Regions from separate parts of the Neisseria macacae ATCC 33926 genome, predicted to be linked through region 2. Evidence: predicted binding sites of a transcription regulator. Region 2 holds the regulator's gene; the other holds the start of a gene.
What was found. Region 2 encodes FNR, which switches genes on or off when oxygen is low (the NO sensors DNR and NnrR bind a similar motif). Its sites were predicted from a motif close to TTGATNNNNATCAA; they were not measured.
Positions count from the first base shown of each region.

Region 1: pflB (formate C-acetyltransferase) is a predicted target of FNR. The motif match lies at 4,530-4,543, and genes of this name have one in related genera.

Region 1 covers NZ_CP094241.1:1,911,372-1,923,665, reverse strand. Annotated here, with positions in the region: gene ccoG (cytochrome c oxidase accessory protein CcoG) at 1-1,371, shown strand, start outside; gene MON40_RS09240 (FixH family protein) at 1,432-1,944, shown strand; gene MON40_RS09235 (hypothetical protein) at 2,285-2,830, shown strand; gene pgsA (CDP-diacylglycerol--glycerol-3-phosphate 3-phosphatidyltransferase) at 2,932-3,492, shown strand; tRNA gene MON40_RS09225 (tRNA-Gly) at 3,579-3,654, shown strand; tRNA gene MON40_RS09220 (tRNA-Gly) at 3,694-3,769, shown strand; tRNA gene MON40_RS09215 (tRNA-Gly) at 3,796-3,871, shown strand; tRNA gene MON40_RS09210 (tRNA-Gly) at 3,894-3,969, shown strand; tRNA gene MON40_RS09205 (tRNA-Cys) at 3,997-4,070, shown strand; tRNA gene MON40_RS09200 (tRNA-Cys) at 4,081-4,158, shown strand; tRNA gene MON40_RS09195 (tRNA-Leu) at 4,182-4,271, shown strand; gene pflB (formate C-acetyltransferase) at 4,666-6,951, shown strand; gene pflA (pyruvate formate lyase 1-activating protein) at 7,244-8,056, shown strand; gene MON40_RS09180 (hypothetical protein) at 8,393-8,782, shown strand; gene dsbD (protein-disulfide reductase DsbD) at 8,868-10,673, opposite strand; gene folE2 (GTP cyclohydrolase FolE2) at 11,066-11,839, opposite strand; gene MON40_RS09165 (trans-sulfuration enzyme family protein) at 12,021-12,294, shown strand, end outside.
Region 2 covers NZ_CP094241.1:2,172,889-2,185,182, reverse strand. Annotated here, with positions in the region: gene MON40_RS10500 (L-lactate permease) at 1-52, opposite strand, end outside; gene MON40_RS10495 (MBL fold metallo-hydrolase) at 600-1,673, opposite strand; gene fnr (fumarate/nitrate reduction transcriptional regulator Fnr) at 1,753-2,487, opposite strand; gene hemN (oxygen-independent coproporphyrinogen III oxidase) at 2,631-4,052, shown strand; gene MON40_RS10480 (hypothetical protein) at 4,184-4,516, shown strand; gene MON40_RS10475 (DUF1289 domain-containing protein) at 4,728-4,991, shown strand; gene MON40_RS10470 (sodium-dependent transporter) at 5,059-6,396, opposite strand; gene MON40_RS10465 (calcium-binding protein) at 6,759-7,943, opposite strand; one part of gene MON40_RS10460 (IS630 family transposase) at 7,977-8,292, shown strand; one part of gene MON40_RS10460 (IS630 family transposase) at 8,292-8,824, shown strand; gene MON40_RS10455 (glycosyl hydrolase family 28-related protein) at 8,817-10,214, opposite strand; gene MON40_RS10450 (MFS transporter) at 10,409-11,641, opposite strand; gene MON40_RS10445 (alpha-ketoglutarate-dependent dioxygenase AlkB family protein) at 11,799-12,294, opposite strand, start outside.

The DNA.
Region 1 (12,294 bases), 260 kb from region 2:
GGCGAACGCATCCATCCGAAAAAAGCGGAAGGGCGGTTCGCCAAATTGCGTATAGCCGCCGTATTGGCGACGCAGTTTGTGTTTTATGTGATTCCGTGGTTCAACTGGAGCGACCGTCAGGCGGTACTCTTCAATATTCCGGACCGGCATTTCTTCATTTTCGGGCTGTCGTTGGGTATGGGCGACTTGATTTACCTTGCCCTGCTGCTGATGATTTGCGCCTTCGGGCTGTTTTGGTGGACGACGATTGCCGGACGCTTGTGGTGCGGCTATTCCTGCCCGCAGACGGTTTACACCGAAATCATGCTTTGGATCGACAACTTGGTCGAAGGCGACCGCAACAAACGCCTGAAGCTGGAAAAATCGCCGTGGAATTTTACTAAAATCCGCATCAAAGCAACTAAAGCCCTGCTGATTTTCCTTGTCTGCGCGTGGACAGGCATTACCTTTGCGGGCTGGTTTGTCCCGATCCGCCAGTTCGTTCCCGACTTGTTTGCCGGAGTGGCAGGCGGCGGCGCAATGTTTGCCGCAGCGTTTTACGGCTTCATGACCTTCTTCTTTGCCCACGTTATGCGTGAGAAAGTGTGCCTGCATATGTGTCCGTATGCACGCTTCCAAAGCGCGATGTTCGACAAAGACACGCTGATTATTTCTTACGATACCGAACGCGGCGAACCGCGCGGCGCGCGCAAGAAAACCGCCAACAAAGAAGACAGCGGATTGGGCGACTGCATCAACTGCACCATGTGCGTACAGGTCTGTCCCGTCGGTATCGATATCCGCGACGGTTTGCAGTATCAATGTATCGGCTGTGCGGCGTGTATTGATGCCTGCGACGAAATCATGGATAAAATGGGTTATCCGCGCGGTTTGATACGCTATACGACCGAAGGCGCGTTGGAACACGAATATCCTGAAAGCGACATCAAAAAACGCTTGAAACGTCCGCGTGTGGCGGGATACGGCGCTGTTTTGCTGGTGGTTATTATTGCTTTCTTGGTCGGACTTTCCACCCGCAAAATGGTCGAAGTCGATATTTTGAAAGACCGCGGCGTGATGGTGCGCGAAAACAGCAAAGGTTGGCTGGAAAACGCATACAACCTGCGCATTATCAACAATAGTGAAAACGAACAAGTGATGACTGCGGCAGTCAAAGGCTTTGAAGAAATTGCCCTGACCGGATTGCCGGAAGGCGGCGTGAAAATCGCACCGCGCCAAACGTTGACCATCCCTGTCCAAGTTTCCACCATTCCCGAATACGCCGACAAGGGCAGCCATCCGATTGAGTTTACCTTCACTTATCGCGAAACCGGCAAAGCAGATGGCAAACCTACTATCTTGGAAGAAGAAGCAACCTTTATCGGAGAATAAAACGTGTCCGAGCAAAAACAAGTCAAACCTTGGTACAAACACATTTGGCCGTGGGTGTTGATGGCGGGTCCTATTTTCGTCGTGATTGCCAGTGTCGCCATGTTCTTCGTCGCCAAAGAACATGCAACCGATTTGGTAACGGACGACTATTACAAAGACGGCAAACACATCGACATCCAGCTTCACCGCGATGAAGAGGCAGTGAAGCGGCATATGCAGGTGCAAGTGCTGATCAGTCCGGATAAGGATGCGGCCAAAGTGTTTGTCAGTGGGGAATTCGATCCCAAGCAGCCTTTGAATCTCCTTTTGATGCACCCGACTAAAAAATCGGAAGACCAAACCGTCAAATTGCACCCCGTCAGTGCGGAAATCCAAAACGGTCGTATGGAGTATGAAGCGACTTTCAAACCCCTGCCGCCGACCAACCACTGGTATCTGCGCGTGGAAGATACCTCGGGTGTTTGGCGGGTGGAGGATAAATGGATAGTCAGTCAAGGCAATGCAATCAATCTGACCCCTATGAACAAGTTGTTTGAGAACGCCAATCAGAAGCCGAAAGATTCAGGACAATAGTTTGACAGGCTCAAAAGGTCGTCTGAAAAATTTCAGACGACCTTCATGTTGTAAGGTTTGTGATGATGTTGGTGCAAATATAGTGGATTAACTTTAAACCAGTACGGCGTTGCCTCGCCTTAGCTCAAAGAGAACGATTCTCTAAGGTGCTGAAGCACCAAGTGAATCGGTTCCGTACTATCTGTACTGTCTGCGGCTTCGTCGCCTTGTCCTGATTTAAATTTAATCCACTATAAAGCGGGTAGGGCAGTATCGGTTGTAAACGTAGCTGAATGACTGCTAAGGCAGGATAACCGTTTTCAGACGACCCCGGTCGTCATGAAAGTAACAAGGACAAGGTATGAGCAAACGCTGGCGCAGGCTGACGGACAACGAAATCAAAATGGCAAAGCTGATTTTTGCCGACAGCATTGATTACGCCCGCGTCAAAATCTATCAAGGCATTCCTTGCCTGCCGACCATGCAGGTTGCCGTTTCGCCCAACGGGAACATCTATTTCCCGCGCAATAACTGTCCTGACGACTTTGCCCTCGCTTCCGAGTCCCATCAAATATGGATGATTCATGAATTGACCCATGTTTGGCAGTACCAGCAAGGATTTAAAACCTGGTTGGGCGGATTGTTTTTGTTCGTCAGCGGAGGCTACCGCCGCCGCCGTGCCTATCTCTATCCCAATCTGTCTGATATTTATCATTTCGGTATGCTGAATATGGAGCAGCAGGCGGATTTATTGGCGCATTATTACGCGTCGTGTTATCTAAAAGGCAACATATACAACGCCCAAAATCAAACCTTTCAAAAGATTTTAAAGTCGTTTATCGACGACCCGTGCCAAAAAGAATGGCTGCCTCAATGCAGGTTTTATCGAAAAAACAAACGGACTTGAAGGCTTTTGCTGTCTGAAAGATGGTGAAAACATATGCTTTCAGACAGACAAGTCCGTTATAATAGGCAAATTAACTATCATAACCACATCAAAGGTAAATCATGCCTTGGAACATACCGATTTTTCTGACTTGGATGCGCGTTTTGCTGATTCCGGTCTTTACTTTGCTGTTTTTCCTGCCAAAAGGGTGGATTGCACCGGAAACCGTCAATTGGACTGCCGCTATCATTTTCGCACTCGCAGCCGTAACCGATTGGTTTGACGGATTTTTAGCAAGGCTTTGGAAACAAACCTCCGATTTCGGCGCCTTCCTCGATCCTGTTGCGGATAAATTGATGGTAGCGACCGCATTATTGCTGCTGGTCAGCCTTGGCCGTACTTATGTTATCTTCGCCATCATCATCATCGGCAGGGAAATTACCATTTCCGCCTTGAGGGAATGGATGGCGCAAATGGGCAGGCGCAGCAGCGTTGCCGTTGCCACGATCGGCAAATTTAAAACCGCCGCGCAAATGGTTGCCATATTTTTATTGCTCTTAGCCTCCAATCGATTTGACAATATTTTTTACCTGACAGGTAACATATTGATGTTTATCGCATCTGTATTAACCCTCTGGTCAATGTTCTATTATCTGAAAATGGCGTGGCAGGAAATCAAATAAAAAATAAAACAAACCCCTTGACGACAAGTTTTAAATCCATAATAATTGCGTCTTCTTCAGAAACAGCAGCAAGAAACAGACATTCGGCGGGAATAGCTCAGTTGGTAGAGCGCAACCTTGCCAAGGTTGAGGTCGCGAGTTCGAGACTCGTTTCCCGCTCCAAACGAATCCTGTCTTAAGTTGCTATAAAGTTTCTCCGATGCGGGAATAGCTCAGTTGGTAGAGCGCAACCTTGCCAAGGTTGAGGTCGCGAGTTCGAGACTCGTTTCCCGCTCCACAGTTTAATTTTCAGATGTGCCCCATGCGGGAATAGCTCAGTTGGTAGAGCGCAACCTTGCCAAGGTTGAGGTCGCGAGTTCGAGACTCGTTTCCCGCTCCATCGTTCAGGCACATTTGGATATGCGGGAATAGCTCAGTTGGTAGAGCGCAACCTTGCCAAGGTTGAGGTCGCGAGTTCGAGACTCGTTTCCCGCTCCAGTTTGAACACTACCTGGTAGTTTGTTTGGCGAGATAGCAAAGTGGTAATGCAGCGGATTGCAAATCCGTGGACGCCGGTTCGATTCCGACTCTCGCCTCCACTCATTTCATGGCGGGGTGGCAGAGTGTTTATGCTATAAGGGGTGCAACCCTTATATAGGCCGGTTCAAATCCGCGCCCCCGCCTCCAAATTTCAATATAAAACAGTCTGCGCCCGGGTGGTGAAATAGGTAGACACAACGGACTTAAAATCCGTCGGCCCTAAACCGGCCGTGCCGGTTCGATTCCGGCTCCGGGCACCAATAAATCTATGAATTTATTGAATAATCTAAGACTCTAAATTACCAAAAGACAGCTTATAATTCAGGCTGTCTTTTTGCTTTGTGTCCAATTTGTGTCCAACTTGTGACCTTTACACAATGTAATTGCATGAAATCAAATACCTAAGGAAAAGCCCTGAAAACCGGACAAGTTTTCAGGGCTTAATTTTATATTCTACACTTGTTTACACGCTAAAGGCTTGAAAAATAAAATGTAGTTTTAAGTAATAACTGTTCTCATTGATGTAAGTCAAAAAAATATCGGGTAAACGTTCACATCTCCGCCAATCGTTACACTTCATAGAGCTAAAGTGCTATTCTGCAAAGGTAAATTTCTTCTACCTATAAATTCTATCTGACAAATTAGGAGCTTGATATGTCAACCGATGTACAGCAACGCCCTGCCGCTTGGGAAGGTTTTGTCGGCGGTAATTGGGAAACCAATGTCGACGTGCGCGATTTTATTCAGAAAAACTACACGCCTTATGAAGGCGATGCGTCTTTCCTCGCACCTGCGACCGAGGCTACGACCAAATTGTGGGCGGACGTGATGGAAGGCATCAAAGTCGAAAACCGCACGCACGAACCCTACAAAATTGACGCGCAAGTCGTGTCCGGCATTACCAGCCATGCGCCGGGTTATATCAATAAAGATTTGGAAACCATCGTCGGCCTGCAAACAGATGAGCCTCTGAAACGCTCGATCATGCCGTTCGGCGGTTTGAAAATGGTACAAGACGCGTGCAAAGTGTACAACGTCGAGTTGAACCCCGAAGTTAGCGAAATCTTCACCAAATACCGTAAAACCCACAACCAAGGTGTGTTTGACGTTTATACGCCCGACATCCGCCGTTGCCGTAAATCAGGCGTGATTACCGGCTTGCCGGACGCTTACGGTCGTGGTCGCATCATCGGCGACTACCGCCGCGTGGCATTGTACGGTATCGACTTCTTGATGAAAGACAAACTCAACCAGTTCAACTCGCTGCAAGCCGATTTGGAAAACGGCGTGGATTTGGAAGAAGTTATCCGCCGCCGCGAAGAAATCAACGAACAATACAAAGCCTTGGGTCAAATGAAAGAAATGGCAGCCTCTTACGGCTACGACATTTCCGGCCCTGCGAAAAATGCACAAGAAGCCATCCAATGGACTTACTTCGGCTACCTTGCCGCCGTTAAATCGCAAAACGGCGCCGCCATGTCGTTCGGTCGCGTGTCTTCATTCTTGGACATCTACATCGAGCGCGACCTGAAAAACGGCGTAATTACCGAAACCCAAGCGCAAGAATTTATCGACCATTTGGTGATGAAACTGCGTATGGTTCGTTTCCTGCGTACGCCCGAATACGACCAACTCTTCTCCGGCGACCCGATTTGGGCAACCGAATCCATCGGCGGTATGGGTTTGGATGGACGCACGCTGGTAACCCGTACCAACTTCCGCGTGCTGCACACCCTGTACAACATGGGTCCGTCTCCCGAACCGAACATCACTGTGTTGTGGTCCGAACAACTGCCGCAAGGCTTTAAAGAGTTTTGTGCCAAAGTGTCCATCGACACCTCGTCCATCCAATACGAAAACGACGATTTGATGCGTCCGGACTTCAACAGCGACGACTACGCCATTGCCTGCTGCGTCAGCCCGATGGTGGTCGGCAAACAAATGCAGTTCTTCGGCGCACGCGCCAACTTGGCGAAAACCCTGCTGTACGCAATCAACGGCGGCGTGGACGAAAAATCCAAAGACCAAGTTGGTCCGAAAACCGAACCGATTATGGACGAAGTCTTGGACTACGACACTGTCTTTGCGCGCATGGACAAATTCATGGATTGGTTGGCAACCCAATACGTTACCGCGCTGAACATCATTCATTACATGCACGACAAATACAGCTACGAAGCCGCGTTGATGGCGCTGCACGACCGCGACGTGAAACGCACTATGGCCTGCGGTATCGCCGGTTTGTCTGTGGCCGCCGACTCGCTGTCCGCCATCAAATACGCCAAAGTCAAACCGATTCGCGACGAAAACGGTATTGCCGTTGACTTTGAAATCGAAGGCGAATACCCGCAGTTCGGTAACAACGACGACCGCGTGGATGATATTGCCTGCGACTTGGTGGAACGCTTTATGAAAAAAGTGGCGACCCACAAAACTTACCGCAACGCGACGCCGACCCAGTCCGTGCTGACCATTACCTCCAACGTCGTGTACGGCAAAAAAACCGGCAACACGCCTGACGGCCGCCGCGCAGGCGCACCGTTCGGTCCGGGCGCCAACCCGATGCACGGCCGCGATGTCAACGGCGCCGTCGCTTCGCTGACCTCCGTAGCCAAACTGCCGTTTGAATTTGCCAAAGACGGTATTTCCTACACCTTCTCCATCGTGCCGGGTGCATTAGGTAAAGACGAAAATTCCCGCGAACGCAACCTCGCAGGCCTGATGGATGGTTACTTCCACCACGAAGAAGGAGAAGTGGAAGGCGGTCAACACCTGAACGTCAACGTATTGACCCGCGAAACGCTGGAAGACGCGATGAACAATCCGGACAAATATCCGCAACTGACCATCCGCGTGTCCGGTTACGCCGTACGCTTCAACTCGCTGACCCGAGAACAGCAGCTTGACGTGATTACCCGTACCTTTACACAAACCATGTAAAGCAAAGGGTTTACAGTAAACCAAGCCGGGGGACGGATTATCCGGAACCCGGCTTGATTTTGCCTGAAGCAATGGTTTGATAATATCAAAATCCAGTGGATTAACTTTAAATCAAGACGACCGAAGGCGGTACAATAGAGTTATCATTAAAACCCATTTACCTATTTAAAAACAGCCCATAAACTTCTCACAACAGGGAACGCAATGCCCGCATATTAATCCAATAAGAAGAACCCTCTGCAACACAAAAACAAGTTTTCAGACGACCCCAATATCCGGTACATCAGACACCATGCAGACATCCATCGCCATCAACCCCGAAATACCCGCCCCCGCCAAAGACCTCGGACACCGCCATTACAACGGCAAAGGCATCGTCCATTCCGTAGAATCCTGCGGCGCAGTGGACGGTCCCGGGTTGCGCTACGTCCTCTTTCTGCAAGGCTGCCTCATGCGCTGCCTCTACTGCCACAACCGCGACACATGGGACTTGCACACCGAACAAGCCCAAGAAATGACCGTGCCCGAAGTCATGAAGCAAGTCATGTCCTACCGCCACTACCTGCGCGCCACAGGCGGCGGCGTTACCGCCACAGGCGGCGAACCGCTCCTGCAATACGAATTCGTACGCGACTGGTTCACCGCCTGCCAAGAACACGACATCCACACCTGCCTCGACAGCAACGGCTACGCCCTGCATTACGATTCCATCCTCGACGACCTGCTCGACCATACCAACCTCGTCATGCTCGATTTAAAACAAATCAACCCCGAAATCCACAAAGTCCTCGTCGGCATCCCCAACACCAAAACCCTCAAATTTGCCCACTACCTCGCCGAACGCAAACAGCCCGCACGCGTCCGCTACGTCGTCGTCCCAGGCTATACCGACGACGACCGTTCCGCCCACCTGCTCGGCGAATTCATCGCAGACATGGACAACGTCGAAATGGTCGAACTCCTTCCTTATCACGAACTGGGCGCGCACAAATGGGCATTGTGCGGCGACACCTACAAACTCACCGGCGTACATCCGCCCCCCAAAGAAACCATCCTCAAAATCAAATCAATTTTAGAAAGTTACGGCAAAAACATTATTTATTGAGTTCAAATCCAAAAGGGTCGTCTGAAAATGAAATATTCGCTTTCAGACGACCTTTTCGCCGTTCATCCCATTTGTTGCAGCCCATTGCATCAATCAGTTACCATATAAATCTATTGTCATTTTAGACCTTCAGTCGCAATCTTTGGGCTAAGTTGAGACAACGTGGTATCGGTTCAAACTTGGATTACTAGAGCATTCTTATCTTTAAAATTTATAGTGGATTAAAATTGCAATGATACGGCGTTGCCAACGCCCTTATGTACTACCCGTACACGGCGGGCGTTGCCGCCTTGTCTCATTTTTATTTTAATCCACTATAATTGAGGAAAGAGCAGTATGATGAAAAAGTTTTTATATGTGTTTTTACTTTTTATACCCTTGTCAGCCTATTCAGGGACATATCGAGTAAGCAAAACAGGGCTATTGCTTCAGACAAAGCATTTGAAAAATGGAAATATACAATTCGATATATATAACCCGCGCAATTCAGGGAAAAATTCTTTGATGCAAGGCGTGGCAAAATTAAAATCAGGGGATTTGGAAATTGATACAGATGAAGAAACGGGTGTGGGTTATGATGTAGATGAATATATTCATGATAAAAATCAATGCTTCATATCGATACGCCTGGATGTAGAAAAGGGTAAGAAAGGCTCGTTAAAGACCTCATGTCCGAAACAAAATGAATTAAGACATCTTAATCTTCCAATTTTGAAAATTAAATAGGTGTAACCAGTGGCGGGGTTGAAACCCACCATTTAAAAAGGTCGTCTGAAAACCCTGTTTCAGGTTTTCAGACGACCTTTCGTCTTTATTTTTCGTTTTGTTTGTACCAGTTGATGAATTCGTCCGGTTTGGCGAAGCCGAGCAAGGGGTCGCTGCGGCGGCCGTCGGCGTGGATGGCGAAAATGCCCGGCGGGCCGTAGATTCCGTATTCTTTATAGAGTGCCTGATGTTCGGGCGTGTTGGCGGTTACGTCGATTTGGAAGAAGCGTTCCATATCGACGGCTTCATGCACTTGCGGCTGGTTGAGCGTGTAGTTTGCCATTTCTTTGCAGGAAATACACCAGTCGGCGTAGAAATCCAAAACGACGGGTTTGTCGGGGTTGGCTCTCAATGCGGCGTCCATGGTGGCTTTGAGTTCGGCGACGTCGGTGAACATTTTGCCGTGGTCGGTGGTTTTGCCTGCTTCGGACGGGGGAGAGAGCGTCAGGAAGTGGTGCAGGGCGGTGGTTTGTTTGTTTGCGCTTTGCCAGCCGAACCATGCGCCGCCGATGATGAGTAGGAAGCCTAAAACGGAGGCTGCGGTTTTCAGACGACCTTTTTGTTTGCCGGATTTAACCAGCAACATGACGGCAGGGACGATCATGAGCAGGGTGTAAAGCGCGACCACGAGGTAGTAGGGCAGGTGCGGTGTGGCGAGATAGACGGCTACGGCAAGCAGGATGAAGCCGAAGGCGTATTTGATGCCGTTCATCCAGTCGCCTGCTTTGGGCAGGACGTGGCCGCCGAATGTGCCGATGAGGATCAGCGGAACGCCGGTGCCGAGTGCCAAGACATACAGCGCCAGTCCGCCCAAAACGGCATCACCGGTTTGTCCGATATAGCCCAAGGCGAATCCGAGCGGCGGGGCGACGCAGGGGCCGACGATCAGCGCGGAGAGTATGCCCATGACGAAGACGGAGAAGATTTTGCCGCCGGAGAGTTTGCTGCTTTGGTTTTGGAAATAGGATTGGACGGCGTTGGGCAGTTGGATGTTGAAGAGTCCGAACATGGAAAGCGCGAGGACGACCATCAGACCTGCGGCGGCAAGGACGACCCATGCCTGTTGCAGCCATACGGTCAGAAGCGCGCCCGTCAAGCCTGCGATGACGCCGACCAGCGTGTAGGTCAGTGCCAAACCTTGCACATACGCTACGGACAGAGCGAAAGCGCGGCCTTTGCCGGCGGTTTTATCGCCGACAATAATGCTGGAAACAATCGGCAAAAGCGGATACATACAGGCGGTAAAGCTCAAGAATACCCCTGCGGTAAAAAACGCCAACAGGTTGGCGTTTAATGTGTCCCACGATAATTTGAAGCGGCTGCTGTCGTCGTTTTGCGAGGCTTTAGGCGCGGCGGCGGGGGATGGTTTGGCGGAATCGGGTTGCAGGAAGCGGTCTTTGGCGGATATGGGTTCGTCGCTTTGCGGCTGGTACAGGCCGTTACCATTAATCTCGAAAGAAGTGTCCACAGGCGGGTAACATACGCCGGCTTCGGCACAACCTTGATAAGTCAGCGTCAGCTTGTAGGTCGGCGCGGCTTTTTTGTAAGGCCAGTTGACCTGAGCGGCGCGGTGGAACACGGTTTGTTTGCCGAAAAACTCATCTTCTTTGGCTTCGCCTTTGCTGAAAACGGGTTCGCCCAATACGCCTTCAGGCGCGGTGGCGGCGACGATTTTCGATTGGTACATATAGTAGCCGTCGGCGATTTTGAATTCGACGTTGATGCCTTTGTCGGTAACGTTCACTTGCGGCACGAACGCTTTTTCAGGCGGCAGCAAATCGTCGGCGTTTACAGCGAACGCGCTGGAACACAGGGCAAAAAAGGCGGTAAAGAAGTAAAGGAGTTTTTTCATGGCGTCTTCTCAGTGGAAGGGTTGAACAGGCGCATTATAAACGCAGCAGCCGTTTATAGGCCTTAATTTATATTAAAAGCAGCGATTGTTTTTTATAGTGGATTAACTTTAAACCAGTACGGCGTTGCCTCGCCTTAGCTCAAAGAGAACGATTCTCTAAGGTGCTGAAGCACCAAGTGAATCGGTTCCGTACTATCTGTACTGTCTGCGGCTTCGTCGCCTTGTCCTGATTTAAAGTTAATCCACTATATCGTTGCGAGGGGGAATTATCGGACTGCTTGATAGATGATGCCCGTCGGATTGTCTCTTTTTCATAGTCGATTGGAACGGGAAAGGTCGTCTGAAAACTGATTTTCCGGTTTTCAGACGACCTTTCCGATTTTTTTGCTTGTTTAAGGATAAGCAATATAGGCGTAAGCCGAGTGGTTGTGTATCGACTCGAAGTTTTCGCTTTCGACGATGAAGCTTTCGATACGTCCGTCGGCAATCAGCGCGGTGGCTACGTCGCGCACCATGTCTTCCACGAATTTCGGGTTTTCATAGGCTTTTTCGGTAACGTATTTTTCATCGGGGCGTTTGAGCAGGCCGTAAAGCTGGCAGCTTGCCTGCGCTTCGACACAGTCGATGATTTCCTCGATACCGACTTCGGCGTTGGCGGTCAGGCTGACGGTAACGTGTGAACGTTGGTTGTGCGCGCCGTATTGGGAAATTTCTTTGGAACACGGGCACAACGAGGTTACGGGCACCATGACTTTCAAATTGTGGCTGTATGCGCCGTTTTTGATTTCGCCCGTCAGGGTAACGTCGTAGTCCAGCAGGGATTGGATGCCGGAAACAGGGGCGGATTTTTTGCGGAAGAAGGGGAAGGAAACGCTGATTTTGCCGGAATGAGAGTTTAAAAGCGCGACCATTTCGGCGGTGAGTTTGTGCAGCCTGTCGAAATCCAAAGCCTCGGTTTGTTGTTCCATCAACGCCACGAAGCGCGACATATGCGTACCTTTTTGGTCGGCGGGCAGGAAAACCGTCATGGTCAGGCGGGCGACGGTGGATTGGCTGCTTTCGGCGGTATTTAAAGTAATCGGAAAGCGCAAGTCTTTAATACCGACCTGGTTAATCGGCAGATTGCGTAAATCTCGGCTGGATTGCACGTCTGCAATGGCGTTCATGCGTTGTTTGTCCTTAATTGTCGGATTGTTGGGGTGTGTGTCGTTTGGAAACGGATTCATGCCGTCCGTTTTGCAAATGCGAGATTATATCACTTGCAAACCGTGTCCGCATTGATTGTTTCTATTTTTCGGATAGTGATAAAATCCTGAATTATTCACATCTTTACAAGGTCGAACCGAGATGAAATTCGCCACCAAAGCCATCCATTCCAGCTACGATTGCGACGAACACAACCGCGCGCTGATGCCGCCGATTTATCAGAACAGTATGTTCGCGCTGCACGAAATCGGCGAGCAGGTTCCCTACCGCTATTCGCGCCTGAGCAATCCGACCCGTCAGGTTTTGGAAGACACGGTTGCCGACTTGGAACACGGAGCGGCGGGTTTTGCCTTTTCCAGCGGCATGGCGGGCATCGATGCCGTGTGGCGTACCTTCCTGCGTCCGGGCGATACCA
Region 2 (12,294 bases):
CCATCAGCCAAATCAGCAGGATGATGGGAAAAATGCTGAGGAATAGTGCCATGGTGAATCCTTAAATCGGCGTTGTTTATCAATTTTTATCATGATGTCGGATGCGGGAGAGATACCGAACCTTAATCTGAGAGTAATTACCAAATAAATTGGTAATACCAATTCAAAAGAATGCCGCATACTTTACGTAATACGATGTAATCGGTCAAGTGATTTATACGCGAACCGCGCGTTGCAAAATAAGGTTTTCGGCTGAGGGGAAATTAGTTTTTTATTATCAGAATATTGCAAAACGGATAAATGGGAGAAGGGGAAGAGTGTTGGAAATGCTGCAACAGGTAAATTCAAAAAAGGTCGTCTGAAAACAGCTTCCGCTTCGTCGGTATAGTGGATTAAATTTAAATCAGGACAAGGCGACGAAGCCGCAGACAGTACAGATAGTACGGAACCGATTCACTTGGTGCTTCAGCACCTTAGAGAATCGTTCTCTTTGAGCTAAGGCGAGGCAACGCAACGCCGTACTGGTTTAAAGTTAATCCACTATATTTATGACTTGATGGAACTTGCTGTATTTGTTTTCAGACGACCCCTGGGCAGCTTTATTGTAAAGGTTCGGCAAACCAGTCTTGCGTGGCGGTATCGGCATCGAAGACTTGCCCCATTAGAGGGGTCAGCGGACTTACGCCCAAGCTGCGTGCCAGCGGGAGGCTTTGCAGCAGGGGTTCGTTCCAAGCGTGCAGTGCCATGGCGTAGGCGCCCCAGTGGATGGGCATGAAGCGTTTGGGAGCAAGCTGTGCGGCATAGCGGGCGGTTTGCTCGGGGAAGAGGTGATTGTTGGGCCAATGTTCGCTGTATTGCCCGTTTTCGATGAACGCGATATCGAACCCGTTGAATTTTTCGGCGATTTTGTCGAAATGGCTGCCTTGTGCCGAGTCGCCGTGAAAATAGAATTTTTCGCTGCCGTGTTCGATGGCAAAGCTGGACCACAGGGCTTGGTTGTGGTCGGTCAGGGTTCGGGATGAATCGTGGCGGGCAGGTAGTGCGGTGTAGCGGATGCCGTTGCGTTCGGTACTTTGCCACCAATCGAGTTCGGTAATGCGCTCTTGCGGCACGCCCCATTTTTTCAGCAGTACGCCCATGCCGAGTGAGACGATGAAATGGCTGTTGCCTTTTGAATTGAGTGCCTGCACGCTGTCTTTTTCGAGGTGGTCGTAGTGGCTGTGTGAAATCAGGATGACATCGACGGGCGGCAGTTCGTCGATTTCTGCGGGGGCAGGCTGGAAGCGTTTCATGGTGATGGGGATGGGGGAGACGGAATTGCCGAAAACGGGGTCGGTAATGATGGTTTGCCCGCCGATCCGCATCAATAGGGTAGAATGCCCGAACCAGACGAAGCGGCTTTTCCTTTCGGGTGCGGCGAGGAAGGTTTGCCAATCAGGTTTGACGGTAGGCAGAGGTTTGGGCGGGTGCGTTGCCTGCGGGTCGGTCAGGATCTTCCAAAATGCGCCGGTCAGGCCGGTCGGTTTCTGCTGAGGTTCGGGGTTGAAGAAGGTTTGCGTTTTCGGGTCGTAATGGTCGCTTGCGGGGTAAACGGGATGTTGGTCGGGATAGAGCCAGTAGGCGAGCAGGGCGCAGACAGCGGTCAAGGCAATGAGTTTTTTCTTGTGTTTCATAATTGGTTTTTATGAAGAAGGTCGTCTGAAAATTTTTCAGACGACCTTGGATTCTGTTTGAAAATAGTCTCGGTATCCATCAGATGGCGTGCGAACAGCCGGACACCATTTTTTTGAGGGCTTGCGAGTCGAGGATTTTGATGTGCTTGTGTTCGACCGAAATCAAGCCTTCGTGGTGGAACTTGGACAGCGTGCGGCTGACGGTTTCAAGTTTCAGCCCCAAATAGCTGCCGATTTCTTCGCGCGACATCCGCAGGATGAAATCGTTGGCGGCAAATCCGCGCGAGTAAAGGCGTTGGGACAGATTGAGCAAAAACGCCGCCAGACGCTCTTCGGCGCGCATATTGCCCAAAAGCAGCATCACGCCTTGGTCGCGCACGATTTCGCGGCTCATTAATCTGAAAAAATGGCTTCTCAGGCTGGGGATGTTGTGTCCCAGTTCTTCGATGTGGGTAAAGGGCAGCTCACACACTTCGCTGTCTTCCAAAGCCACCGCGTCGCAGCTGTGGACATGGGAGCAAATGCCGTCCATGCCGATGAGTTCGCCGGACATAAAAAAGCCGGTAACCTGATCGCGACCGTCCTGACTGGCAACCGTGGTTTTGAAAAAACCGGCACGGATGGCAAACAGCGACGCGAAAGGCTCACCGGTGCGGAACAGACATTCACCCTTCTTCAAGCGGCGGCTCTGTCGGATGACCGCGTCCAATTGTGCAAACTCATTGGGCAAAAGCCCGACAGGCAGGCAGAGTTCACGCAGCGAACAGGAAGAACACAGGGTTTTCATCTGATGCATAGCATTGTGTGTGGTCATAAAACACCCTTAAAATTAAGGTTTTTATCCTGTCATGATTACGTAAGTTATTGACACATATCAAGACAGGTTTATCATACTGTGGCATTCTACCAAACTATCCGAAAATTGCCTAACATCATTACTCTAATCACGCACACGCCATGAAAGTAATACCGATACAAAATAATCACAATAGAAACAATGACAAGCCTGAGTTCGATCGCGAACTCATCGCCAGCCTTCCTTCCAGCGGTCCGCGCTACACTTCCTACCCGACAGCCGACCGTTTTCATGACGGATTTCGCGAAGCCGAATATATCAATGCCTTGAATCAGCGCGGTATGGGGGCTTTGAACAAGCCCCTTTCGCTTTATATCCACATCCCCTTCTGCAACACCATCTGTTACTACTGCGGCTGCAATAAAATCATCACCAAAGACAAAAGCCGCGCCGATGCCTACATCGAATACCTTGAAAAAGAAATGGAGCTGCTCGCCCCGCATCTGGGCGGACGGCATCAGCTCGCCCAACTGCACTTCGGCGGCGGTACACCGACTTTCTTGAGCGACGACCAAATCGAACGCGTATTCCGCATGATACGCAAACATTTCCAACTTATCCCCGGCGGCGAATACTCCATCGAAATCGACCCGCGCAAAGTCAGCCGCGAAACCGTCCTCATGCTCGGCAAGCTCGGTTTCAACCGCATGAGCGTCGGCATTCAGGACTTTGATCCCAAAGTGCAGGCAGCGGTCAACCGCATCCAAAGCTACGACGAAACCAAAGAAGTCATCGATGCCGCCCGCGAAGCTGGATTTAAATCCGTCAGCGTCGATTTGATTTACGGCCTGCCGCATCAAACCGCCGAAAGCATCAAAACCACCATCGACACTGTCTTGTCGCTCGATCCCGACCGCCTTGCCCTTTATCACTACGCCCATCTGCCGCATATCTTCAAGCCGCAACGCCGCATCGATACCGAAGCCGTTCCCGGCAGCGAAGAAAAACTCGATATGCTGCAATACTGCGTTCAAACCCTGACCGAACGCGGCTACGTCTTCATCGGTATGGACCATTTCGCCAAACCCGATGACGAACTTTCCATCGCCCTCAAAGAAGGCTTCCTCCAGCGCAACTTCCAAGGCTACTCGACCTACGCGGACTGCGATTTGGTCGCCATCGGTGTATCTTCCATCGGCAAAATCGGCAGCACCTACTCCCAAAACGAACGCGACATCGACGCCTACTATGCCGCGCTTGATGCAGGACACCTGCCCATCATGCGTGGCTACCAGCTCAATCAGGACGACCTTTTGCGCCGCAATATCATCCAAGATTTGATGTGCCGCTTCGCCTTGGATTACCGAATCTACGAAAGCGTATTCGGTATTCCGTTCGACCGCTATTTCAAAGACGAACTTGCCGACTTGGAACAACTCGCCTCCCTCGGACTCGTCCGCCTGAAACCGCACGGGATGACCGTTACCCCCAAAGGCCGCTTCCTGATACGCAATATCGCCATGGTGTTCGACTACCACCTGCGCCATAGGGAAACCAAAGCCCAATATTCGCAAACGGTGTAAAGAGGAATAGCAAAGGTCGTCTGAAAATTTTCAGACGACCTTTGTTTTTATTTTCAAGACTTTCGGGTAACATCAAACCATATTTGCCGGTTTGCCGTAATTCAAAGTCAATTTGTTCCAGATACGCCCATATGATTACCGAACAGCAAAACGATATCCTCAGCATCAATCAAGTGCAGCTTCTCCTTGCTGAAAAGCGCACGGCACTTGCTGTCATGCGCACGGGTATTGCTGTTTTTGCGCTGCCGTTGTCTATTTTCAGTGCCTTGATTGCGACATCGAAATGGTACGAGGCTGTGGATGTTTGGCCTTTGCTTGTGTTGGTCAGTTTGATGAACATCAGTTTGATTTTTTTCTCGGTCTATCTGATAACCCGATCGCTCCGTAGAATGCACCAATACGACCGAATGATTGCCGATATCAAATACAACAATCAGTCTTTGCGTAAACTGCTTGAGTCATAAAATCCAGACGGTTGGGGTAGGGCATAGGTCGTCTGAAAATCAAATTGATTTGTTCTTAAAACGGGCTATAGTAAAATTCTTACGCGTTCTGTCGTTTATTGTCTTACGTCTTATATAAACCCTACGAGATGTACTTGTCGTGTTTGAACGGAAACGGACGCAGTCGGATTTTTGGTTCGCGTCGACCTCTTTTCACAAACGTTTTTAAAATATGGAACAACCTGATTTTTTCCCCATCCCCAGCCCCTGTATCGGCGTCTGTGAAGCCAATGCCAAAGGCTATTGCAAAGGCTGCCTGCGCAGCCGCGAAGAAAGGCTGTATTGGCAAAAAATGACCGATGATCAAAAGCATCAGGTCATGCGTCTTCTCAGTATGAGGAAAACCAAAATCCGCAACCGCCAGCTCGATGCCATGGCAGCGCCCGAAGTCGGTGTGGAGGCGCAGAGCGGGTTTTTGTTTGAGGATGAGGGATAAGGTAATGAGTCATAAAAAAGGACGGTTTGCATTCCGTCCTTTTTTATTTGCCAAAAATAGTGGCAAATCAAATGATTTGGAGAGAATTGATGAAGACCACGATAATGGCAATCGGAGCGATGTAGCGCAACGCGCCCAGCCACAGATATAGAAGCGTTTTCGGTACGGTACTGCCCATGCCGGCATTGGTTAAAACGGATTGCCTGTCTTGAATCCAGCCGGTAAAGATGGAGATGCTTAATGCGCATAGCGGCATAATGATGGCAGTAATAATGTAGTCCCATAAATCAAAAATAGATTTATTGAAAATAAGCACATCGCTCCATACGCCGAATGATAGGGCAGAAGGGATGCCGACAATAAAGATGGCAATGCCGATAACCCAAGTGTGCCGGCTGCGTTTGCGTTCATCTTGGCGGATGGTTGCCGCAATGACGGTTTCCAGCATGGAAAACGCTGAAGTCAGCGTGGCAAAGACAACCAACATCATGAACACGGCAAACAGATAGTTGCCGGACGGAATTTTCATGAATACGGCAGGCAAGACCACGAAAATCAAACCGGGACCTTGGCTGGGCGTGGCACCCAATGCAAATACCGCCGGAAAGATGACCAGGCCTGCCAGCAGCGATACCAGCAGGTTCATCCACATAATGATATTGCCCGAGCGGAACATATCCTGATCTTTACCCAAATACGAGGCGTAGGTGATCATTGCCGATACGCCGATACTCAACGCAAAGAAAGCCTGACCCAGCGCGGTCAGCATCGTTTCCGATTTGATTTTCGACCAATCCGGTTTCAATAAAAAACTGACGCCTTCCATCGCGCCGGGCAAGGTCAGCGAGCGGATTGCCAAAACGATAAACAAAATAAACAATGCAGGCATCAGATAGCGGTTTGCTTTTTCAATGCCGTCAGAGATTCCGCCTTTGACCACCCAAATGGTAATCAGCATGAACAGCCCCTGATAAAGAATCGAACTTGTCGGGTTGGAAATTGTTTTTTCGAATAGGGCGCCAAAATCAACGTTCGGGGCAATTTCGCCGGTGAAGCTGTGTACGACATAATTCAAAACCCAGCCGCCGACTACGCTGTAAAACGACAATAAAATGAAGCACGCCGCCACACCGATCCTGCCGACCCAAGGCCAAAGTGAACCGGGACGCAGGGTTTTGAACGAATCGATGGCGTTTTTACCGCCTGTGCGTCCGATATAAAACTCGGCAAGCTGTACCGGCAACGCCACGATAATCGTGAAGATGACAAACAGAAGGACAAAGATTGCCCCGCCGTTCGTACCGGCGGTATAAGGGAATTTCCAAATCGCGCCCAAACCGATGGCAGAGCCTGCCGCGGCAAGGACGAAACCGATTTTGGAAGACCAAGAGGATGAATGACTCATAGCGGGATATGTTGAGAAATAAAATTGGCTGAATTGTAACAAAGCGTAGTCGGGGATAATACTGGATGGCGGACGCGGTGGAAAATAACGCATGGATGGTGCGTAGAACGATAAGCTTTTGGCGTGAATTTTTTAAATGGCTATGATTTGAGAAATGATTTAAATTAAAATGTGTAAAAAAAGATATTTTGTGCCAAAAATTGAGAGGGGTCGTCTGAAAGCCGGTTCAGACGACCTCTTGTTTATACGGATAGCGTGAACATTTCAGCCTGACTTCGGCATACAGTTACATCAGCCTGATATCCTGCGGGGGTGTGGAATTCAGGATCAAACCACACGCCTCCTAAATTTCCATCAGGCCGCTATAAAATTGTCGGTTGCGTTACGGCATCGTAGTGCTGCACGTTTGCCGTATCGGAACTGTAACTAAAGCTGCCGACTCCGCTGTTGACCGTTTCAAACCCGCCGGTTTGACCGCTTGCCGACAGTTTGTCCAGCAGGGTTTCTACGGTAAATGTCCCTTCGTCAAATCGGAATTCTCCGACAGCAGCGGTGTTGCTGCCTTTGAGATATTGGTTGTCGATGGTGATTTTGCCGCCTGAGTTGGCAATGGTGATTTTCCAATCGATTGAACCGTTTGCGTCGGTGCTTGCATGGATATGCAAATCCTTGACGGCGATGCCTTGTCCGAATTGGAGGGCGTTGTTGCCGTGATTGTCGGAAATGGTGTCGTGTCCCTCTCCGAAGCAGAAGACATAGGTATCATTCCCTGCGCCGCCATACAGGATATCGTCGTTTAAACCGCCAAACAGTAAGTCGTCGCCTGAGCCGCCATACAGCACGTCTTTGCCCGACTCGCCATAAAAGACATCGTTGTTTTCGCCGCCGAACAACGTATCATTGCCCGCCCCACCATTGAGATGGTCGTCTCCACCGTTGCCGAAAATCACATCGTTTCCCGAATCTCCATTGACGGTATCTCTGCCGTCGCCGCCTCTGACGATATCGTCGCCATCGCCGCCACTGATGAAGTTGGTTCCACCGCTGACGAATACGGTATCGTTGCCGCCACCGGCATAAATGTTGTCGTCGCCGCTTTTGCCGTCAATATGGTCTATGCCGTCTGTGCCTTTGATGCTGTCGCTGCCTGCCGTGCCTGTAATATAGGTAACGCTGACGGATTTGAAGCCGGTGGTTTCGTTGGCGTAATAATAATTTTGATCGGGAATATTGCTGAGTTCCTGACGGGTAATGGAGGTAACTTTTTCCGGATGATCAACGGCGGACGGGGCAGAAACCGCCGCATTTCCGATGATGTTGTTGCCGGATAGGGCGATGCCTTTGCCGTTTGAAATCGGCAATGTTTTAGTGATGGCTGTGTCGGACAGGTTGTCGGCGATGATGTTGTTTTCGACTTTGACGTTTTTGATTGCGCCATGCTCTTCTTCAAAGTCGATAGAGCCTTTTTCGCGTCCGTATGTGTCGGCGCGGGTACCGTTGCCGATTAACAGATTGTCCCGAACCGAAATATAGTCAATTAAAAACAAAATGGTACAATACTCAATTTTTAAGGTCTAACCATGGCATACTCTGCGGACTTAAGAAACAAAGCTTTAAACTATTACGAACAATGCAAAAACATCAGCCAAACCGCAGCAACGTTTAACTTGTCAAGAAACACGCTTTACCTGTGGATTCGCCTTAAAAAACAAACAGGCAGCCTAAAACATCAAGTTACCGGTCTAAATGCCGTCAAATTGGATAGGCAAAAACTGGCTCAATATGTTGGGCAACATCCGGATGCCTATCTGCATGAAATCGCCAAACATTTTGATTGTACGCCAGCCGCCGTTTGCTATGCACTCAAACAGATGGGGATGACGCGCAAAAAAAGACCACCACTTACAAAGAACAAGACCCGGTCAAAGTGACGCATTATTTGACACAACTGGCCGAATTTCCCGACTACCAACGTGTTTATTTGGATGAAACAGGATTTGACCGCTACCTGTTCCGTCCCTATGCCCGCAGCCCGAAAGGGCAAATAGTGAAAGCGCAGATAAGTGGAAAAAGATACCGACGCTTATCTCTGGTGTCCGCACAAGTCGGCAACCGGCTGATTGCTCCGATGGTTTATCAAAATACGATGACCGGAGTCTTTTTTGAAGCGTGGTTTCAGCAATGCCTACTGCCCGCATTGACTCAAAAATCGGTGATTATTTTAGATAATGCGCGATTTCACCGTATGGGTGTCTTACGGGAAATGGCGGAAAAATGGGGACATAAGGTATTGCCTCTTGCACCTTATTCACCTGAGCTCAACCCGATTGAGAAGGTGTGGGCGAATATTAAGCGGTATCTGCGAACCGTATTGTCTGATTACGCCCGATTTGACAATGCGTTACTGTCCTATTTTGATTTTAATTGACTATACCTTTTTTGTTCAGGTCAAAATTGTGTCCTTGGAAAACGGTGTTGAGGCGTATGCCCGACCATGCGGCATTGTCGCGAATCAGGTTGCCGGCTACTTCATGTCCGGCGCCACCGAAGATGCCGATGCCTGCTGCGCGCCAGCCGAGTTCGACGGTATTGTTCAGAAAACGGTTGTTTTCGGCTACTTTGGATTCTGTTTGGTCTGCAATGCTCGACCATGTCGCCAGACCGTCGTCACCGTTGCCTCGGATGTTGGAATTGATGACGGTCGAATGGCTGGTTCCCTGTGCAAAATTAATGCCGTCTGCGAGATTGTTCCTGATGAGGGCGTTGGAGGCGGTCAGTCCGTCTGTGTAGTGCAGTGGGTGTTCATTGTCCACTTTGGCGTAATCGCCGGTCCAGATGCCTACTTCAAAATGCTCAATGGCGATGTCGTGGATGGACGAGCCTTTGCCCAAAGTGCCGGAAATGCCTTTGTAGTTGGCTTGTTGGTGGAAACGGGATGTCAAATTTGAATCCATCGACAGATTGCCGAAATCAATATTATTGCTGCCGTGTTCAAACACGATGCCGCCGCCTTTTTTCACTGTGCCGTTTTCAAAAACGGGCGGTTCCTCGCTCGTGAAATGCAGTTTGGTATGCCACCTGCCGGCGCCGCCGATGCTGATTCCTTTAGGGGCATAGATGTGGAGCTGGTGGTCGAAATCAAACTGCCCTTCGGGAATGTAAATGGATTTTCCGGAGGTTTTTGCCGATTCGATTGCCTCCGTCAGGGCTTTTGAATCATCGATTCCGTCGTTTGCTTTTGCGCCGAAATCGGTAATGCTGACACTGTTTGCGGGCTGTTTGATTGCGGCAGGGGCTTTTTCCAATTCAACGAAGTCGATACCGACCGGGGTGTTGCCTGATTTGTTGACGATGGTAACGGTATCGCCGCTTTGGATGGATGTATTTTTCAACAGCGTACCTACTTCGTCGAACTGGAAGCGGGCGACACGGTCGGCAGCAGGCGTATCGTGGATTTTGATGTCTTCGCCTTTGTGGTGCTCATAATTTTCCAAATACTGCCAGTTGTGTTTTGATGATAAATCAAGGTTGGCTACGGGTTTGCCGTTTACTTGGATTTCAACTTTGCCGGTTGCCCCGTCGGGAACGGTATAGCGGAGGGTGGAGGCATCCGCATCCGCCTTTGCTGTAAACGAAACGGCGGCATTGACCGGCAGGTCAACGTAAGACTGTTTGCTGGCTTCGTGGGCAGTGGAGTGTGTGGAAGAGGCTTTTTTGACTGTTGCACCTGCTGAGAGTGTACCCTGGTCGGCTTCATAAGTCGTGTATGCGGCTTTGGCACCGTAGCGGGAGGGATCGTAGGTAACAGTTTCTGACATTAATATGTTCCTTTTGAAATGATCTGTCATTTTGAACGGTAAAACATAATAGGCAATGCAACCGCTGAAAAGTTCTATTTCGATTTAAAAGGAAACGTCGTCTGAAAGTGGGGATCGCTCAGAAGGGTTGTAGATGATGTGTCCTGTTTTTATTCGGGAAACCGTTGCACCTCAAATACGAAGGTGCGGGGTTTTCATGACGGCTCGTCTGAATCAAACAAGCCTCGGCACGCATACAGCAGCCCGCCCGCCAATACGGCCAGGCCCACCGCCGCCCAGTACGCATCGGCATAGCCGACCGCCTTTGCCAGTCGCAGGGCGGCGAAACCGGCCGCGTAACTGCCGAGCAGAACCACGGAAAATTGCAGGCTGCTGTCGAGTGCGGCGGTGGCGCGGTCGGATTTGTCCATCACCAACGCCAGTATCACCGGCAGCAGCAGCGTGTAGCTCAGGCTCAGGGCGATGATTTGTGCGGGCGGCAGCCAAGGGTGGACGCGGGCGAGCGCGTCGATGGCGGTCATGGACGCCAACAGCGGCAGTTGCAGCGCGTAGAGCAGGAACACGAGTTTGCGGCGCGGATAATTGCGCGAAAACCAGCCCGACAGCGGCGTAACAATCAGGCAGGCAACAGGAATGCCCACCGCCAGAATCCCGCCCGTCTGCTTCGGAGTGAAGCCCAAATCCGCCAGCTTGGGCACAAAAGTCGCTGCCGAAAATGCATACGGAGCGGCAACGGCAAACAGCAAAAACAGCCACCGCCAGCCCGTTTCAGACTGCCGCCAAAAGGAGACCAGCCGAGCCGCCAACGCCGTCAAACCGCCTTGCGCCGTCGGGCTTTCCGGCTCGCGGTAGCACAAGAGTTGCAGCAGCATAAGCAGGCTGAACGCCAGCATAAAGCCCGCTGCCGCAGTCTGTCCATATTCCTGATACAGCCACAACACCAGCGCACCGCCGATCATCTTGCCGCCGCGCGCCGCCATCGTCTGAATCACGCCGCCGAAACCGCGTTCGCGGTGCGGCAGGACGATGCACGACAAGCCCAGCATCGCGCAGCCGTACACCGCCGACATCGCCGAGAGCAGTACGCAGCAGATCAAAAGCAGCGGGAAGTTCTGCGTGATGTCGGTGCAGGCCATAAGCCCGAACACCGCCGAAAGCCCCAGCGTCGCCGCCAGCAGCCAGCCGCGAAACCGCCCGAACCGCCCCGCCGGCCGCCGCTCCATCAGCGCGGCAAACAACACCTTCGCCGCTTCGATACCACCGATTAAATGTATCCAGCTCAGTTGGTTTAGGCTGTAACCGTGGTTTTTCAAAATGGCGACCAGCGCGACCAGATAAAAACCGGTCAGCGTGAATTTGTAGGTGCTGCCGCCGATAAGCAGCAGCCAGTCGCGCGGGGCGGGGGATGTCGGGGTTTGTTGGGACATGGATGGCTCCCTATTGCGAGTGTACGGGAATGATGTGGGTGCGGTAGGTCGTCTGAAAAACGTTTCAGACGACCTACGGCTTTTCTGTTTTACATTTTCAAGCAGTTTTTCAGACGACTTTCGGGGGCTGTCTGAAATGGAAAAAAGCAGCCCCTTTTTATCCTTTCATCACCCGAAACGTCAGATTAATCCGCGGCTCTTGGATGCGGGTGCTTTTTAGGATGGTGTGCAGCCAGTGTTTCTGCGTTTCGCCATGCATCACAATGAGCTGGCCGTGTTCCAGCCACATTTCGCGTTTTTCCTTGCTTTCTTTGTGTTTGAAGGCAAATTTGCGCGTTGCGCCGAGGCTGAGGGAGGCGATGGCACTGTCTTTGGCTAGACCTTGTCCTTCATCGCTGTGCCACGCCATGCCTTCGTTGCCGTTGTTGTAGCGGTTGAGCAGGCAGGAGTTGAAGCGGGTGGGGCAGATGTCGGTGATGGCGGCTTCCACGCGGTTTTTGAGCTCGGGCAAGACGCCGCTCCACGGCAGGGCGATGCGGTTTGCGCCGGAATAACCGTAGTTGTAGGACGTGTCGCCGTACCACGCGACTTCGCGGGCGGTGATGATGTGTTTGCCGTATATCACGGCTTCGTCGTGCCGCCAGGGAATATCG